DNA from 2 places in the Cupriavidus sp. GA3-3 genome. Region 1 is predicted to be linked to the other one. Evidence: riboswitches for the same ligand, from Rfam matches in the RefSeq annotation. Region 1 holds a riboswitch; the other holds the start of a gene.
The links. Region 1 has a riboswitch for glycine ahead of C265_RS28925 (D-amino acid dehydrogenase). Riboswitches for the same ligand answer to the same signal wherever they lie in the genome.
Positions count from the first base shown of each region.

Region 2: linked by a shared signal. The riboswitch ahead of gcvT (glycine cleavage system aminomethyltransferase GcvT) and the one ahead of C265_RS28925 (D-amino acid dehydrogenase) in region 1 are both predicted to bind glycine.

Region 1 covers NZ_KB944504.1:85,597-94,557, reverse strand. Annotated here, with positions in the region: gene C265_RS28925 (D-amino acid dehydrogenase) at 180-1,448, opposite strand; glycine riboswitch at 1,505-1,623, opposite strand; glycine riboswitch at 1,624-1,722, opposite strand; gene C265_RS28920 (TonB-dependent receptor) at 1,879-4,206, shown strand; gene C265_RS28915 (sialidase family protein) at 4,232-5,455, shown strand; gene C265_RS28910 (hypothetical protein) at 5,452-5,955, shown strand; gene C265_RS28905 (tripartite tricarboxylate transporter substrate binding protein) at 5,981-6,970, opposite strand; gene C265_RS28900 (tripartite tricarboxylate transporter substrate binding protein) at 7,032-8,012, opposite strand; gene C265_RS28895 (GntR family transcriptional regulator) at 8,039-8,788, opposite strand; gene C265_RS28890 (amidohydrolase) at 8,908-8,961, shown strand, end outside.
Region 2 covers NZ_KB944486.1:54,349-63,309, reverse strand. Annotated here, with positions in the region: gene C265_RS20915 (L-serine ammonia-lyase) at 1-196, opposite strand, end outside; gene gcvP (aminomethyl-transferring glycine dehydrogenase) at 341-3,271, opposite strand; gene gcvH (glycine cleavage system protein GcvH) at 3,372-3,752, opposite strand; gene gcvT (glycine cleavage system aminomethyltransferase GcvT) at 3,843-4,970, opposite strand; glycine riboswitch at 5,069-5,194, opposite strand; glycine riboswitch at 5,216-5,303, opposite strand; gene C265_RS20895 (glycine zipper 2TM domain-containing protein) at 5,381-5,608, opposite strand; gene C265_RS20890 (UvrD-helicase domain-containing protein) at 5,892-7,988, shown strand; partial or broken gene C265_RS20885 (ATP-binding protein) at 8,045-8,239, shown strand; gene C265_RS20880 (ABC transporter substrate-binding protein) at 8,225-8,961, opposite strand, start outside.

The DNA of each region.
Region 1 (8,961 bases):
GGTCGCAGCCTCATTAATTGGTGGATGGCTTGGGTATTCATCCGGGCGAAAATAGGGCACAAATCCACTATTTTTCAAGCGTATACATGCGCCGCGCCATGATTCCATCATGGCGCGGCGCTGTTCGAGCACGGTGGCCCTATCTTACAAATGGGAGAGGGGAGAAAACACCCGCGAACTCAAGCCTTGGCCAATGCCATCGGCGCACCCGCCGCGACTGCCACCCTCGCGCCGAGATGCTGGTCGACAACCCCTGCCACCATATCCGCCGTCACCGCCGACAAAGTCCACCCCAGGTGCCCATGCCCGGTGTTGTAGAAGATGCATGCCGCACGCCCGCGCCCCACGCGCGGCAGCATATCCGGCATCATCGGCCGCAGCCCGGCCCAAGGCACCACGCTGCGCGTGCTGACGCCGGGGAAGCACTGCTGCACCCATTCCACCAGCGGGCGGATGCGGTCGGCGCGGATATCGCGGTTGTAGCCGTTGAACTCGGCGGTGCCGGCCACGCGGAAGCGGTCGTCGCCCAGGCGGCTGGTGACCAGCTTGGTTTCGTCGTCGAGCAGGCTGACCACCGGTGCGGCGGCGCGGCTGGCCTCATCGGTCAGGTTGACCGTGATTGAATAGCCCTTGACCGGATAGATGTTGACGCGGTCGCCCAGCCCCGCGGCCAGTGCGCGGCTGGCGGTGCCGGCGCAGATCACGGCGCCGTCGAAGGTGGAGGTGGCCGTGTCGGCTCCGTCCTGCACGGTCACGGTGGCGCGCCTGCCGTCGGTCTTCACCGCCCGCACGTCCTGGCCGTACAGGCAGCGCACGCCCAGCCGATCGATGGCTGCGGCCAGGCCGCTGGTGAACTTGTGGATGTCGCCGGTGGAATCGCTCTCGGTGAAGTAGCCGCCGTAGTACGAGCCGGCCAGCGTCGGCTCGATCGCGCGCATCTCCTCGGGCGTCACGGCGCGCCGTTCCAGCCCGCCCTGCGCCAGCAGTGCCGAGACCCGGCCGGCATGCTCGAAGCCGGTCTTGTCGCGGTAGATATGGAGGATGCCTTCCTTCTTCAGGTCGAAATCGATGCCTTCCTGCGCCGCCCAGGCGAACAGGTGCTCACGCGCCGCGATGGCCAGGCGCGCGGTCTCGATGGTGTTGCGGCGGTAGTGGGGGATCGCGGCGATGAACTCGGCGAACCAGGACAGCTTGTGCCAGCTGGGCCGGGGATTGACCAACAACGGGGCGTCGTTGCGCAGCATCCATTTCATGCCCTTGACGAGGGTCGACCAGTGGGTCCAGACCTCGGCGTTGGAGGCCGACAACTGGCCGCCGTTGGCGAACGAGGTCTCCATGGCGGCATAGCGGTGCCGTTCGAACAGCGTGACGGAGAATCCGCGCCGGGCCAGCGCGTAGGCCGTGGTGACACCCGTGATGCCACCGCCGATGACAGCGATTGATTTCATGATCTGCAGGTTCCAGGAACGTCGATGGTGGGAGCCCGGACGCAATATGCGTGGCGGACGCCCCCTCTGTTCTGGACCTGAGAGATTCACGCCACCCGGCCGCGAGGGCGGGGCGCGCTTGCTCCTTCGGTATGCCGGCGGACGATAGCGTCCGGCATTCTTCAGAGTGCACTGACTGGTGATGCCGGTCCTTTTGCCTGAGAGTTTCCGGGGCGGTTGCTCCTTCGGCGCTGTCCGCGGCGGGCGCCGCGACAGTCTCTCCCTGCATCACATTGGCTTGACGCCAATCCGGGCAATGTAGTGACAAGGCTCGACGTTGGATATGCGGGTTAACGCTTAGGCAGCCTGCCGCCCGCGTCGCTATGTCGCATCGGCCTGCGCCCCCGTGCCCCATAAAATGTCAGCGCTCGCTCTCGGGGAGAGGCGCCGTATGCTGCGCTCAGGTGGAGTGAGTCGAAAAAGACGACAACAAGGTTTTCCAGTGAAGAAGAATCGCATTGCACTGGCCGTTTCGGCGGTGCTGATGGGCCCCGCCGTCGCCGCCGCCCAGGTGGTGGACGCGCCCGAGCCGCTGCAGGAGGTGGTGGTCTCGGCCAAGTCGGAGCGCGCCGAGACGCCGGCCATACCGCCCAACACGCCCTCGCCGTCCTACGGCATCAGCCGCCGCCGCATGGCCGACTTCAATGTGGTGAACACGGAAGACGCCCTCAAGTACGCGCCCAACCTCGCCGTACGCAAGCGCTTCATCGGCGATATGAATTCGATCATCTCGGTGCGCAGCACCAGTTCGCGCCAGTCGGCGCGGGGGCTGGTCTATGCGGACGGCCTGCTGCTGTCCAACCTGCTGGGATCGGACTTCAGCTTCCCGCCGCGCTGGTCGCTGGTCAACAGCGCCGAGATCGAGCGCATGGATGTGCTGTACGGCCCGTATTCGGCGCTGTATCCCGGCAACTCGCTGGGCGCGACGGTGCTGATCACCACGCGCACGCCGGAGAAGTTCGAGGGCGATGCCAGCGTGCAGCTGTTCACGCAGCGCTTCAGCCTGTATGGCACGCACGACAACTTCAATGGGGTCCACGCCAACGCCTATGTGGGCGACCGCGTCGGCCCGTTCTCGTGGCTGGTCAGCGTGGACCGGCAGGACAGCAAGAGCCAGCCGCTGAGTTTCTATACCGCGGCGCGCTCCACGGCCCGTGCCACTTCCGCCGACAAGCCGGTCACCGGCGCGCACTTCGACCAGGACCAGACCGGCCGCGAGCGCGTGGTGATGGGCGTGAACAGCGAGGGCGTCACGCATACCGTGCAGGACCAGCTCAAGCTCAAGCTCGGCTACGACATCACCAATACCCTGCAGGCGCAGTTCACCGCGGCCTACTGGCAGCAGGACCGCTCCAGTGCCACCGGCAGCTACCTGCGCGATGCCGATGGCAATGTTGTGTCGAGCGGTCCCGTGAATATCGGCGGTTATCGCTATGTGATTCCCGCCAACGCCTTTGCCCCGAGCAATGGCGAGGACGCGCGCTGGCTCTATGGCCTGTCGCTGCGTACGCGCAACGAGACCGGCTGGAATTTCTCGGGCGTGGCGTCGCTGTTCGATGTCAGCAAGGACATCAGCCGCAGCGCCAACACCGTCGGCAGCGGGCCGGGCACGGTGACCTATGGCGACGGCACCGGCTGGCGCACGCTCGACCTGAAGGCCGACTACCGCCCGCGGCAGCTGCAGGGCGGGCACTGGGTCACGTTCGGCTACCACTATGACAATTACCGGCTGAGCAACACCACCTACAACACCTCGGACTGGCAGGCGACCACCATCAGCGCCTTCAGCAACGCCTTTGCCGGCAAGACCGAGACCCAGGCGCTGTATGCGCAAGACGCCTGGTACTTTGCCGAGGACTGGAAGCTGATCCCCGGCGTGCGCTACGAACACTGGCGCGCCTATGACGGCAGCCGCAGCCAGCCCGGCGTGGATATCGGCTACCCGGTGCGCAGCGAATCCAACTGGTCGCCCAAGCTGGCGCTGGAGAAGGCATTCGGGCAGGACTGGCTGGGCCGGCTGTCGCTTGGCCAGGCCTATCGCTACCCGACTGTCAGCGAGCTGTTCCAGGGCCGCATCACCGGGACCGCGTTGATCAACAACGATCCCAACCTGCAGCCCGAGCGATCGTTCTCGAAGGACCTGACCTTCGAGCGCACGTTGGATTCGTCGTACTTCCGGGTCTCGGTGTATGAGGACGATATCCGCGATGCCCTGGTCAGCCAGACCAACACCACGGTATTCCCGACTGTCACCAGCTTTCAGAACGTCGACCGCGTGCGCACCCGCGGCATCGAGCTGGCCTATGACGCGCGCGATGTGTTCGTCAGCGGCTTCGACCTGTCGGCCAGCGGGGCCTACAACCATTCGAAGACGCTTGAGAACGCCATCAACCCGGCCTCGGTGGGCAAGTACTTCTACCGCATCCCCAGGTGGCGGGCCAACCTGATGGGCACCTATCGCATCACGCCGGCCTGGGCCGGCACGCTGGCCATGACCTATTCGGGGCGGCAGTACAATACGCTCGACAATTCCGACGTCAACCCCGACACCTTCGGCGGCACCAGCAGCTTCCTGACCTTTGACGTCAAGCTGACGTACCGGCCCGCGAAGAACGTGCGCCTCGGGCTTGGCATCGACAACCTTACCGACCAGCGCTACTACGTCTATCACCCGTATCCGGGCCGGACGTTCTACGCCGAGGCGAAACTCTCCTTCTGAGCACGTGAACAGGCTGACCACAACCATGCAAGGCGTTCGCCCCGGTTTCCGCTTGATCGTTGCCGGGCTGATGATGGCCGGTGCCGCGCTGGCCGCGACCGCGCAAACGCACGGCGATCACAGCGGCCACGGCGCGCAGGCCAAGGCCGCGAAGATGAGCGAGCTGGGCACCGGCGCCGCGTTCGATCGAAACGGCAAGCTATGGGTCGCCTACAAGGACGGCCCTTACGTCGCGGTACGTGCATCGACCGACTACGGCCGCAGCTTCGGGCCGGCGCAGCATGTCAACAGCGTGCCGGAGCAGGTCGCCGCCGATCACGAAAGCCGGCCCAAGGTCGCCACCGGGCGCGACGGCGATATCTTCGTCACCTGGACCCAGCCGCTGCCCAAGCCGTGGACCGGCTTTATCCGCTTTGCGCGCTCCACCGATGGCGGCAAGTCCTTCGCCGAACCGCTGACGGTGCATGCCAACCGCGACCAGATCGCCCACCGCTTCGACGCCATCGCGGTGGACAATGCCGGGCGCGTCTTCGTCAGCTGGATCGACAAGCGCGACGTGGTTGCCGCCGAGGCGCGCAAGCAGCCGTACGCCGGCGCCGCGGTCTACTACGCGGTCTCGGCCGATCACGGCAAGACCTTCCAGGGCGACTACAAGGTCGCCGACCAATCGTGCGAATGCTGCCGCATCGCGCTGTCGCCCACGCCCGACGGCAAGATGCTGGCGCTGTGGCGCCATGTATTCCCGCCCAACGCGCGCGACCACGCGCTGGCGCTGCTGGGCACCGACGGCAAGGCCACGCCGGTGCAGCGCGCCACCTTCGACGACTGGCGCATCGATGCCTGTCCGCACCACGGCCCCGGCGCTTCGGTGGCGCCCGATGGCACGGTGCACATGATCTGGTTCAACGTGCGCGAAGGCAAGCCCACGGTCTCGGTGGGGCGCTGGAAGGACGGCAAGCTGCAGGCACAGCGCCCGCTGGATGATCCGCGTGCGCAGCATGCCGACATCGTCGCGCTGAACGACAACGAGATCGCGGTGGCCTGGAAATCGTTCGACGGCCGGCAGACACGGCTGTCCGCCATGCTGTCGCACGATGGCGGCAAGACCTGGCAGACGCGCAAGCTGGCCGGCACGGAGCGCGACTCGGACCAGCCGCACCTGCTGCAGCACGCCGGCCGCGCCTACGTGCTGTGGCGTACCGAGGCCGAGGGCTTCCAGGTGTTCCCGCTGGGCAAGGAGGGCGCATGATGCCATCCCGCCGCAAGCTGCTCGCCGCTGCAGTCCTGACCCTGGCGATGACTGCCGCCAATGCCGGCAGTCAACCGGCCGAGCGCGTTGCCGTGTTCGCATCGGCCAGCGCCGCCCAGCTCGCAGCCAGCCAGCAGGGCAAGCCCTTTGTGCTGGTGGTGTGGTCGCTCGACTGCGTCTATTGCAAGCGCAACTTCGACACCATCGGCAAGCTGCGCGCGCAGCATCCAAACCTGCGCGTCGTCACGCTGGCGACGGACAACCCCGACGCGCTGCCACAGGTGCAGCAACTGCTCCAGCGCGTCAGGCTCACGCGCAACGCGTGGGTGTTCGGGCACGAGCCGCAGGAGCGGCTGCGCTATGCGGTCGATCCGGACTGGATGGGCGAGATGCCGCGCACCTACTTCTATCGCGCCGATGGCCAGCGGCAGGGCGTGTCCGGCGTGATCAGCGACGCCGACTGGGGCAAGCACCTGCGCTGGGCTGGCATCGCCGGCTGAGGCTGTGCCGGGAGCGGCTGTCCGCTCAATCCGGCTTGATCCCAGCGCGCGCAATGATGGGCTTCCAGCGCTGCTGCTCCTGCGCGATAAAGCGCGAGAACTCCGCCGGCGTGTCGCCCACCACAATCGCCGCATCCGCGCTCAGGCGCTCGACCGACGACTTGCTCTTCACTGCTTTCACGGTGGCGTCCGCCAGCTTGTCGGCGGCCGCCTGGGGCAGAGATGCCGGTGCCAGCAGGCCATACCACTGCGTCATCTCGAAGCCGGGATAGCCTTGTTCCGCAACCGTTGGCACGTCAGGCAGCTGGGCAATGCGCTGGGTCGTGCCGGTGGCGATGCAGCGCACCTTGCCGGCCTTGATGAACTGGATGATCGCCGGCGCGCCGACCGCGGCCGCGTCCAGCCTTCCGGACAGCAGGTCAGTGATCTGCGGGCCGCTGCCGCGATACGGCACATGGGTGATGAAGGTGCCGCTCGCGGCTTTCAGGTATTCAAAGGCCAGGTGGCCGGCGCTGCCGTTGCCGGCCGAACCGTAGTTCAGCTTGCCAGGCTTGCTCTTGGCCAGCGCCACGAACTCCTTCAGGTTCTTCGCGGGCACGTCGGGGTGGACCACGTACAGGCTCGGCACCTTGGACAGCAGCGAGATCGCGCGGAAGTCCTTGACGGGGTCGTAGGGCAGCTTCGGGAAGATAAACGGATTGACCGCCAGCGTGCCGATATGGCCGAGGATCAGCGTGTGGTTGTCATCGGCGCGCGCGACTTCGGCCATCGCGATATTGCCGGCCGCGCCGGGCTTGTTCTCGACGAAGACTGACACGCCTAGCAGCTTGGTCAGCTCCGCCGCGGTGGAGCGCGCCACGATCTCCGAGCTGCCGCCCGGCGCGAACGGCACCACCAGCCGGATCGGCTTGGCCGGCCAGGCCTGTGCGCGGGCCAGTGTTGGTGCCAGCGCGCACGCGCCCAGCGCGGCGGTGGTCTTGAGCAGATGGCGGCGAAGGGGATTTATCGGGGTCATGTATTTCTCCTCAAAGTTCTGTAGCTGGGCCGTGGTGGGGCAGAGTCGGTGCCAATTGGTGCTATTCGGGCTTGATGTTGCCGTCCCGGATGACCTTGGCCCATAGCCGGGCCTGCCCGTCGATGAATTGCCGTGCCTGTGCTGGCGGCGCAGCCACGACCTCGCCGCCCAGCTCGGCCACGCGTTGCCGGATCTCGGGGCTGGTCATGACTTTCCGCAGGGCGTCGGCGAGCTTCGCTGCGATCGGGTCCGGCGTTGCGGCGGGCAGGAAGGCCGCGTTCCATTCATAGACCTCGTAGCTCGCCACGCCGGCTTCCTGCATGGTGGGCACGGACGGCAATGCCTGGGTGCGGGCATGGCTGGTCACCGCCAGCGGCTTCAGCTTGCCGGCCTTGATGTGCTGCAGGCTCGAAGCGACGTTGGCAAAGAACAGCGGCACCTGGCCGGCGATGACATCGGTCATGGCGGGGCCGCCGCCCTTGTAGGGCACATGCAGTAGATCGACCCCCGCGCGCTGCTCGAACAGCACGCCGGCCAGATGCTGCGCCGAGCCATTGCCCGAGGACGCAAAGGCGACCGAGCCTGGCTTTTGCCTGGCCATGGCCAGGACGTCGCTGACCTTGCTGGCGGGGAAGCCCGCCGTGGCCACCAGCACGTTGGGATAGCGCGCCAGCACGCCGACCGGCCGGAAGGCCTTGTCCGGATCGTAGGGCAGGCGCGGATAGAGGCTGGGATTCACCGCATAAGAGGAGGCATCGACCATCATCGTGTAGCCGTCCGGTGCCGCCTTGGCGACATAGGCGGCACCGATCTGCCCGCCGGCACCCGGGCGGTTCTCGACGACGACGGTCTGGCCCAGCTCGCGCCCGAGGCCCGGCGCGATCAGCCGTGCCATCAGGTCCGCGCCGCCGCCCGGCGGATATGTCACCACGATCGTGATGGGCCGTGCCGGCCAGGCCGCGGCGGTGTCGGCGGCCTGCGCCAGCGTGGTGGTGGCGATCATGGCAGCGACCGTGGCGGCGATCGCGTGGCGTGCGTGCATGGGTCTGTCTCCTCGGGTGCGGTCCGTCAGCGGACGTCCGCGGTATAGCGAAAGGCAAAGGCGTCGCCCCGCGTCAGCCGGTATTCGATGCAGTTGCCGCCCAGGTCGAAGGCATGCCGGGTCACGACCGCGCACGGATGCGCATCCGGCAGGTCCAGCAAGGCGGCCTCGTCTGCTGCCAGCGTGCGGAAGGTCACTTCGTCAACGGCGCGATGGACCGTGATGCCGCAGGCGCTGCCCAGCAGCGGGTAGAGCAGGTCGCCCCATTGCGCCGGCGGGAGTTGCTGCAGGGCTTCGCAGCGCGGCAGCGGCAGCCAGATCGATTCCAGCAGCCGGGGCGTGTCCTCCAGCCAGCGGCGGCGCGAGATCGCCAGCCCGCGCGCGCCGGTCGGCAGCCCGAAGCGGGTTGCCATGGCCTTGTCCAGGCGCACGGCGCGGCACGACAGGATTTCCGAGCGCGGCACCGCCGGCGCGCCATCGACGCCGCCGAAGCGGAAAAACCGCATCAGGCTGGCCCCGCTCAGTCCCTTGCGCACAAAGGTGCCCTTGCCCTGCACGCGCTCCAGCAGGCCCTGCTGGACCAGCACGGCGATGGCCTGCCGGATGGTGCCCAGCGCAATGCCGAACTCCCTGGCCAGCGCGCCTTCCGCAGGGATGGCGCTGCCGGGCGTCCACGCGCCCGAAACAATATTTGCCTGCAGTTCCGCCGCGATCTGGCCGTAGCGGCTCAGGCCAGCGGCGGTGGTTGTAGTCTGGAGCAGCGCGTTGTCTGGCATGCCGAACCCGTGCTAAATTGATGTCGATGTCATCTAGAGGACTAGAATACTGACGCGGATACGGATGCCATATCCGGATATACCCGCGCCACTGAGCCGCGCCACGGAGGGGCTGACTGATGAGCAAGCGCGCTTTGCCGCTGGTGGATACCCACTTCCACGTCTTCGATGCC
Region 2 (8,961 bases), on a different contig from region 1:
CCTTGTCGGTGCCGTGGCCCTTGCCGGTGGCGCCCAGCGAGCCATAGAGCTCGGCACGCACGCTCGCCACCTGCGGCAGCAGGCCGTCGCGCTCAAGCCCCTGCGCGAACATCAGCGCAGCGCGCATCGGGCCTACGGTATGCGAGCTCGACGGGCCGATGCCCACCTTGAACAGATCAAAGACGCTGACTGCCACGGAATGTCTCCAGCAATGGGATGGCCCTGAAGAGGCTCTTCTTGGTCGGTTGGCGTGGCTGCGGCGGGCACCGCGACACCGCGATGCCCGTCATCTCGAGCATAGTTCGTTGGCGGGCCGCCGCGGCTGCGGCGGCGCTACGCCTCAGTCCACCACGTAGTCGCTGACCGGCACGCAGGCGCAGAACAGGTTGCGGTCACCATACACGTTGTCGGCACGGCCGACCGGCGGCCAGTACTTCTGCGTGCGCAGCGATGCCACCGGGTACGCGGCTTCCTCGCGCGTGTACTTGTGGGTCCACTCGTCGGCGGTCACCACCGCGGCCGTGTGCGGCGCGTGCTTGAGCGGGTTGTCGTCGCGGTCGAAGGTGCCGTCGGCAACGCGGCCGATTTCCTGGCGGATCGCGATCATCGCGTCGATAAAGCGGTCCAGCTCGTGCAGCGCCTCGCTCTCGGTCGGCTCGATCATCAGCGTGCCCGGCACCGGGAAGCTCATGGTCGGGGCGTGGAAGCCGTAGTCCATCAGGCGCTTGGCCACGTCTTCATTGCTGATGCCGGTGTCCTTCTGCAGCGGGCGCAGGTCCAGGATGCACTCGTGCGCGACCAGGTCGTGCTGGCCGGTGTACAGCACCGGGTAGTACGGGGCCAGGCGCTTGGCGACATAGTTGGCCGCCAGGATCGCGTTCTCGGTGGCGGCGGTCAGGCCGGCCGAACCCATCATCGCGATATACATCCACGAGATCGGCAGGATGCTGGCCGAGCCGAACGGCGCCGCCGAAACGCCGCCGATGCCGCGGTCGTCGCGGCGATAGCCGACGCTGTCCTGGTTGGGCAGGAAGTCAGCCAGGTGCGCGCCGACTGCAACCGGGCCCACGCCCGGGCCGCCGCCGCCGTGCGGGATGCAGAAGGTCTTGTGCAGGTTCAGGTGCGACACGTCGCCGCCGAACTGGCCCGGCGCGGCGGTGCCGACCATGGCGTTCATGTTGGCGCCGTCCACGTACACCTGGCCGCCGTGCTGGTGCACGATCTCGCAAATCTGCTGCACGCCCTGCTCGAACACGCCATGCGTGGACGGGTAGGTGATCATGATCGCCGCCAGGTTCTTGCTGTGCTGCTCGGCCTTCTTCGCCAGGTCTTGCAGGTCGACGTTGCCGTCCTCATCGCAGGCTACGACCACCACCTTCATGCCGGCCATCTGCGCCGACGCCGGATTGGTGCCGTGTGCGGACGACGGAATCAGGCAGATGTCGCGATGGCTCTCGCCGCGGCTGGCGTGGTAGGCGTGGATGATCAGCAGGCCCGCGTACTCGCCCTGCGAGCCGGCGTTGGGTTGCAGGCTCACCGCGGCGTAGCCGGTGGCGGCGCACAGCATGGCCTCGAGCTGGTCGATCATCTCGCGGTAGCCCACGGTCTGGTCCAGCGGCGCGAACGGGTGGATCTGGCTGAATTCGGGCCAGGTCACCGGGATCATCTCGCTGGTGGCGTTCAGCTTCATCGTGCACGAGCCCAGCGGGATCATGGTGCGGTCCAGCGCCAGGTCCTTGTCGGCCAGCATGCGCAGGTAGCGCAGCATCTCGTGTTCGGCGTGGTGCGTGTTGAACACCGGGTGGGTCAGGTATTCGCCGGTGCGTGCCAGTTCGGAGGGGAAGCCGTCCTGCGCGACGGCCTCGAGCTTGTCGAAGTCCACGTCCGCGGGCAACGGCTTGCCCTGCATGAATACTTCCCATAGCGCGACCACGTCGGCACGGGTAGCGGTCTCGTCCAGCGAGATGCCGACGCGCGTGGCGCTGATATGGCGCAGGTTGATGCCGCGCGCGGTGGCCGCGGCATGGATGGCATCGGTGTTGAAGCCGGTTTCCAGCGTCAGCGTATCGAAGAAGCTGGCGTTGGTGCGCGCGAAGCCGAGCTTTTCCAGGCCGGCGGCCAGCGTCGCGGTCAGGCGATGCACGCGCTGCGCGATGCGCTTCAGGCCCTGCGGACCGTGGTAGACGGCATACATCGAGGCCATTACGGCCAGCAGCACCTGCGCAGTACAGATGTTCGAGGTGGCCTTCTCGCGGCGGATATGCTGCTCGCGCGTCTGCAGGGCCAGGCGATAGGCCTTGTTGCCCTGCGCATCGATGGTCACGCCCACCAGGCGGCCCGGCATCGAGCGCTTGAAGGCGTCCTTCACCGCCATATAGCCGGCGTGCGGGCCGCCGAAGCCCAGCGGTACGCCGAAGCGCTGCGAGTTGCCCACGGCCACGTCGGCGCCCCATTCGCCAGGCGCGGCGATCAGCGTCAGCGCCAGCAGGTCGGCGGCAGCCACCACCAGGCCGCCGGCGGCGTGCACGGCGTCGGCGATGGCGCGGTAGTCGTTGACGTCGCCGTTTACGCCCGGATACTGCAGCAGCACGCCGAAGGCGTTGGCCGCGGCGGCATCGGCGGCGGGGCCGACCTTGACTTCGATGCCCATCGGCAGCGCGCGCGTGCGTACCACTTCCAGCGTCTGCGGCAGCACGTCGTCGGCCACGTAGAAGGTGTTCGAATCGTGCTTGTTCACGCGCTGCAGCAGCGTCATGGCTTCGGCCGCGGCAGTGCCTTCATCCAGCATCGACGCATTGGCGATATCCAGCCCGGTCAGGTCGGTGACCATCTGCTGGAAGTTCAGCATCGCTTCCAGGCGGCCTTGCGAGATTTCCGGCTGGTAGGGCGTGTAGGCGGTGTACCAGGCCGGGTTCTCGAAGATATTGCGCAGGATGACGCCGGGCGTGACGGTGTTGTAGTAGCCCTGGCCGATAAAGCTCTTCAGCACCCTGTTCTTGCCTGCCAGCCCGCGCAGCCTTGCCAGCGCGGCTTCCTCGCTCAGCGGCTCGGTGAACTCGCCCATCGGCATGCCGTCGCGGCGGCGGATGGCGGCGGGGATGACGGCGTCGATCAGCGCGGCGCGGCTGTCATAGCCGAGCACCTTCAGCATGTGCTGCTGTTCGGGGGTATCGGGGCCGATATGGCGGGCGGCGAAGGCGTCGCGCGCCTCCAGTTCGGCCAGCGTGGGCCGGTTCACTTGGGCGGCGTTCATGGGAAGCGGGGCGTTCATTGGCAAGAACCTCGTGGGGTGCGCGCCGGCCGGTGGTCAGCCGGGACGGCGCGCGTCAGTCTGCAGTGGCCGGTCCAACCATGGACCGGCGCGGCCGGCGTCAGGCGCCGACGCTGGCCTTATAGGCGTCGGCCGACATCAGGCCGTTGACGTCGTCGCCGTTGGCCGGCTTGAGCTTGAACAGCCACGCGTCGAAGGCGTCGGCGTTGACGCTCTCCGGGGCAGCCGTGGCGGCCTCGTTGACGGCGATCACTTCGCCGGCCACGGGGGCGTAGATGTCGGAAGCGGCTTTTACCGATTCCACCACTGCCAGCGCGTCGCCGGCACCGACCGACTTGCCCACTTCGGGCAGTTCCAGGAAGACGATGTCGCCCAGCGCGTCCTGCGCATGGTCGGTGATGCCGATGGTGAGCGTGCCGTCGGCTTCGACGCGTACCCACTCATGCGACTCGGTGTACTTGAGGTCAGCGGGGAAATTCATGAAGGTTCTCCGGATACAGATTTGTTTCTTGTTGGGTGATGCCTGCCCGGCGAAGCTGCCGGCAGGCGAGGGCGACCGTTGGTATGAGCCTCAGCTCACGAGTGCCTTGCCATTACGCACAAACGGCAGTTTAACCACAGTCGCGTTGAGTTTGCGGTCGCGGATCTCCACCTGCACGGTATCGCCCACGGCGACATCCTTGGGCAGTCGGGCAAAGGCGATGGACTGGGACAGCGACGGGCTGAAGGTGCCGCTGGTGATTTCACCGTCACCGGCCGGCGTGATCACTTTCTGGTGGGCGCGCAGGACGCCGCCTTTGTCACGCAGGATCAGGCCGAGGAATTGCTGGCGCGAACCGGCCGCGGCCAGTGCCGCCTTGCCGGTGAAGTCACGCTCGCTCTGCAGGTCAACGGTCCAGGCCAGGCCCGCATCCAGCGGCGAGGTGTTGATATCCATGTCCTGGCCGTACAGGTTCATGCCGGCTTCCAGGCGCAGCGTGTCGCGCGCGCCCAGGCCCGCCGGGCGCACGCCGGCGGCGTTCAGCTTTTCCCAGACGGCGGCGACGTTCTCGGCCGGCACCACCAGTTCGAAGCCGTCTTCGCCGGTGTAGCCGGTGCGCGCCACCATGATCTCGCCGAGGGCCGGGTCCTGGACCACGGCGGCGTTGAAGGGCTTGAGCGTGTCCGACGGCTGGGTCGAGGGGAAAGTGCTCCACACTTTGGTGCGGGCGTTGGGCCCCTGCACGGCGACGATCGCCAGAGGCTGCACGCCTGCAGGCGCAACGTCCTCGCGGCGCGGCGTGATGGTCACATCGCTGCCGGTGGCGGCATTGCGCGCGCGGATCCATTCGATGTCGCCCAGCGCGGTGCTGGCGTTGACGACCAGGCGGAAGCGGTCCTCGGCAAAGAAGTAGACGATCAGGTCGTCGATCACGCCGCCTTTCTCATCCAGCATGCAGGAGTAGAGCGCCTTGCCCGGGGTCTGCAGCTTGTCGACATTGTTGGCCAGCAGGCCGCGCAGGAAGCTGCGGGTATTGGCGCCGGCGAGGTCGACCACGCACATGTGCGACACGTCGAACATGCCGGCGTCGGTGCGCACAGCATTGTGTTCTTCGATCTGGGAGCCGTAGTTGACCGGCATGTCCCAGCCGCCGAAATCAACCATGCGGGCGCCGAGGGCGCGGTGGATGGCGTTGAGGGGCGTGGCCTGGAGCGTCATGGAATCCTCTGGGGCAGTCTCGGTTGGCGAAAACAAAAAAGGGCCATCCGCCGCAACGCTCGCCGCGCCTGAATGTGGCGTGGCAATCCGCTGCGGCGGATGACCCCTCTGTCCTCGATACCTGAGAGATTACAAGGCGGATCCTGCCGGACCCCGTCCTCGTGCGCCCCTTCGGTGGGCACGCTCGCCACGAATGGCGGGTGCCGCTCTCCAGAGTTCGGCATGCATCGTGTGCATATTGCATGCCGATCCGATCGGTCCGTGGTGCCTGAGAGTTTTCGGGTGATACCCCTTCGGCGGCGCAGGCGATGCGCGCTCTCCCGGTCGGATGCGCGCAATGTACGGGAGGCCCCGGCCTTTGTCAAACGGGCCAGGGGAGCCTGCCGTACCTGTCGCTGCGGTGGTCTGGCTTACTTCTTCTTGTCGTCGGTGACAACGTTACCGATCACGCCGCCCACGGCCGCGCCACCCAGCGTACCCAGCGCGCTACCGTCGGTGAGGATGGCGCCGCCCACGGCGCCCGCGCCCGCGCCAATGGCGGTATTACGCTGCTTCGGGGTCATATCCGCGCAACCGGCAAAGGCCGCGACGGTCACGCCGATCAGGGTCACCTTGGTCAAAGTCTGCAGGGTTTTCATTATTGGCTCCGATGTGATGATTCAAGCATGTCAACCCCGCCGCGCAGGCCAGGGGGACATACTAGTTAGAGCGTTTGGTTGCGCGATTGGCTCCGGCCTTTACGAAGTGTTACGCCGTTGACACAACCGGCCGTGTCAACGCGGCTTGCGCTGACTGACCTGCCGCGGCCAGCGTGTTAACATCGGCAGCTTTGCCGCCGTGCCCGTTTCTTGGGTGCTGGCGTGTCCCGCCTGGCCTTCCGCTGTTCCTGCCGATTTCCCTGCCTCCAACCGCATCCCACGCATGACCCATGGCCTGAACTCCGCCCAATCCGAAGCCGTCCGCTACCTGGACGGCCCTTGCCTGGTGCTGGCCGGGGCGGGCTCCGGCAAGACCCGGGTGATCACGCAGAAGATCGCGCATCTGATCGAGGACAAGGGCTTCGAGCCGCGCCATATCGCCGCCGTCACCTTTACCAACAAGGCCGCCAAGGAGATGCAGGAGCGCATCGGCAAGCTGATGGAGGGCAAGACTACGCGCGAGGGCAAGCGCATTCCGCTCAAACAGCTGACGGTCTGTACCTTCCACTCGCTCGGGGTGCAGATCCTGCGCATGGAGGCCGAGCACGTGGGCCTGAAGCCGCAGTTTTCGATCATGGATTCGGACGACTGCTTCGGCCTGATCCAGGAGCAGCTCGGCACCACCGACAAGAAGCTGATCCGCGGCGTGCAGGGCACGATCTCGCTGTGGAAGAACGGCATGGTCGATCCGGAGGCAGCGATCGCGCAGGCCGCCAATGCCGACGAGCACCAGGCCGCGCTGGTCTACCGCAACTACGTGGCCACGCTGCATGCCTACCAGGCGGTGGATTTCGACGACCTGATCCGCCTGCCGGCCGAACTGTTCGCGCGCAATGAAGCGGTGCAGCTCAAGTGGCAGAACCGCCTGCGCTACTTCCTGGTCGACGAATACCAGGACACCAACGCCTGCCAGTACCAGTTGCTCAAGCTGCTGGCGGGCGGCTCGCACCTGCGCGCGCCGGCCTTTACCGCGGTGGGCGACGACGACCAGGCCATCTACGGCTGGCGCGGCGCCACGCTGGACAACCTGCGCGGGCTGCAGACCGATTTTCCGGACCTGAAGGTGATCAAGCTGGAGCAGAACTACCGCTCCACCGTGCGCATCCTGGAAGCGGCCAACGCGGTTATCGCCAACAATCCCAAGCTGTTCGACAAAAAGCTGTGGAGCGAGCACGGCATGGGCGACCCCATCGCCATCCACCCGATGAACGACGAGGAGCACGAGGCCGAGTCGGTGGTGTTCCGCCTGTCCGCGCACAAGTTCGAGCGCCGCGCGCAGTTCCGCGACTACGCCATCCTGTATCGCGGCAACCACCAGGCGCGGCTGTTTGAGCAGATCCTGCGGCGCGAGCGCATTCCCTATGTGCTTTCAGGCGGCCAGAGCTTCTTCGACAAGGCCGAGATCAAGGACATCTGCGCCTACCTGCGCCTGATTGCCAATCCCGACGACGATCCCGCCTTTATCCGCGCCATCACCACGCCGCGCCGCGGCGTGGGAAACACCACGCTGGAAGTGCTGGGCACCTTTGCCGGACAGGCCAAGGTGTCGCTGTTCGAGGCCGCGATGATGGGCGGTATCGAAGGCAAGCTGCAGCCGCGCCAGCTGGAGCCGCTGCGCGTGTTCTGCGAATCGATGGTACGGCTGGCCGACCGCGCGGCCAAGGATCCCGCCACCGTGGTGCTGGACGACCTGATGGAAGGGATCCACTACGAGGCCTACCTGTACGACAGCTTCGACGAACGGCAGGCGCAGTCGCGCTGGACCAACACGCTGGAATTCCTGGACTGGCTCAAGCGCAAGGGCACCAAGCCCGAAGGCGCCGAGGGCGAGGAAGCCACCGGTTTCGACAATGCCGACGGCTTCGGCAGCGAAGGCAAGAACCTGCTGGAGCTGACCCAGACCGTGGCGCTGATGAGCATGCTGGAAGGCCGCGAGGAAGATCCCGACGCGGTGCGGCTGTCCACGCTGCATGCGTCCAAGGGGCTGGAGTATCCGCACGTGTTCCTGGTCGGTGTGGAGGAGGGCATCCTGCCGCACTGCCGCGAAGACGAGGACATGAGCGACGAGAAGATCGAGGAAGAGCGGCGGCTGATGTATGTCGGCATCACCCGCGCCCAGCGCAGCCTGCATGTCAGCTGGTGCAAGAAGCGCAAGCGTGCGCGCGAAACCTACTCGTGCCAGCCTTCGCGCTTTATCGGCGAGATGAAGCTGGAGGAGGCGCCTGCGCCGGTGGATGAAACCCCGGCGATGAGCCCCAAGGACCGGCTCGGCGCGCTCAAGGCACTGCTGGGAACCGGCGGCAAGACGGCCCCGGGCTGAACGGGGCGCTACAGTCCCGATACAAAGGCATACCAGCTGACAAGACGCCGGGTGCAGGCATACCTGGTATGGCGGCTGTGCTGCTCGAGCCGTTCTACTGCGTCGAATCCTCGCGCAGCCGCGCCACCGGCGGGGTCGGCATGGGGTTGTCGATCGCGGCCGACATTGCCGCGCGCCATGGCGGCGAGCTGACCCTGAGCAACCGCCCCGAAGGCGGCCTGCCCGCGCGCCTGTCCCTACCGCGCGGCTGACGCCGCCAGCGTGACGTACTGCGAGCCGCGCTGCCCGTGCGTGAAGTCGAGCGGGAAATCGCCCACGTCCACGCGCCCCTGCAGTGCCCGCCGCATCTCGGCCGCGCCGCTGCCGCGCAGGCCGGCCAGCGCGCGCGCCAGCCATGCCGCGCCGATATAGCCGGCCAGCGTGGCCGGCGACGGCGGCTCATCCAGGTATTGCTTCATGCGCGCCACGTGTTCCTTCACCACCCGCAGCGTGGCCTGTTGCGGCCCGGGCGCGACCTGGGTCAGCACCATGCCGCCGTTGTAGCCAGCGCCCAGGATTTCGCGCGCGGCGGTGGCGCTGACCGACGACAGCCCGACCAGGAAACCGTACCAGCCCTGCACCGCCAGCGCGCGGCCCAGTCCGGCGTAGGCGAGGGTATCGCCCGCCACGATCACCGCGCCCGGGCGGGTGGCGGCGATGCGCCGGGCGGCGGCCTCGGGATTGGCGTCGAGCGGCACCGCGCGCGTCCCGGTCTGCGCCTCCAGCCGGGCCAGCGACGGGGCGGCGAAGTCCGGCGCCAGGGCCAGCGCGATGCTGGTCATGCCGTAGCTGCGCAGCTGGCGTACCGCCGCGTCCAGTTCGGCCTGGTAGTCGGCACGGGTGAACCAGACGTTGTCGGCCGTCAGCGCAAGGCCCGACAGCGGCGCCACGATCTGCACGCCGCGCCGGCCCAGCTCGGCCGATGCCGCCAGCG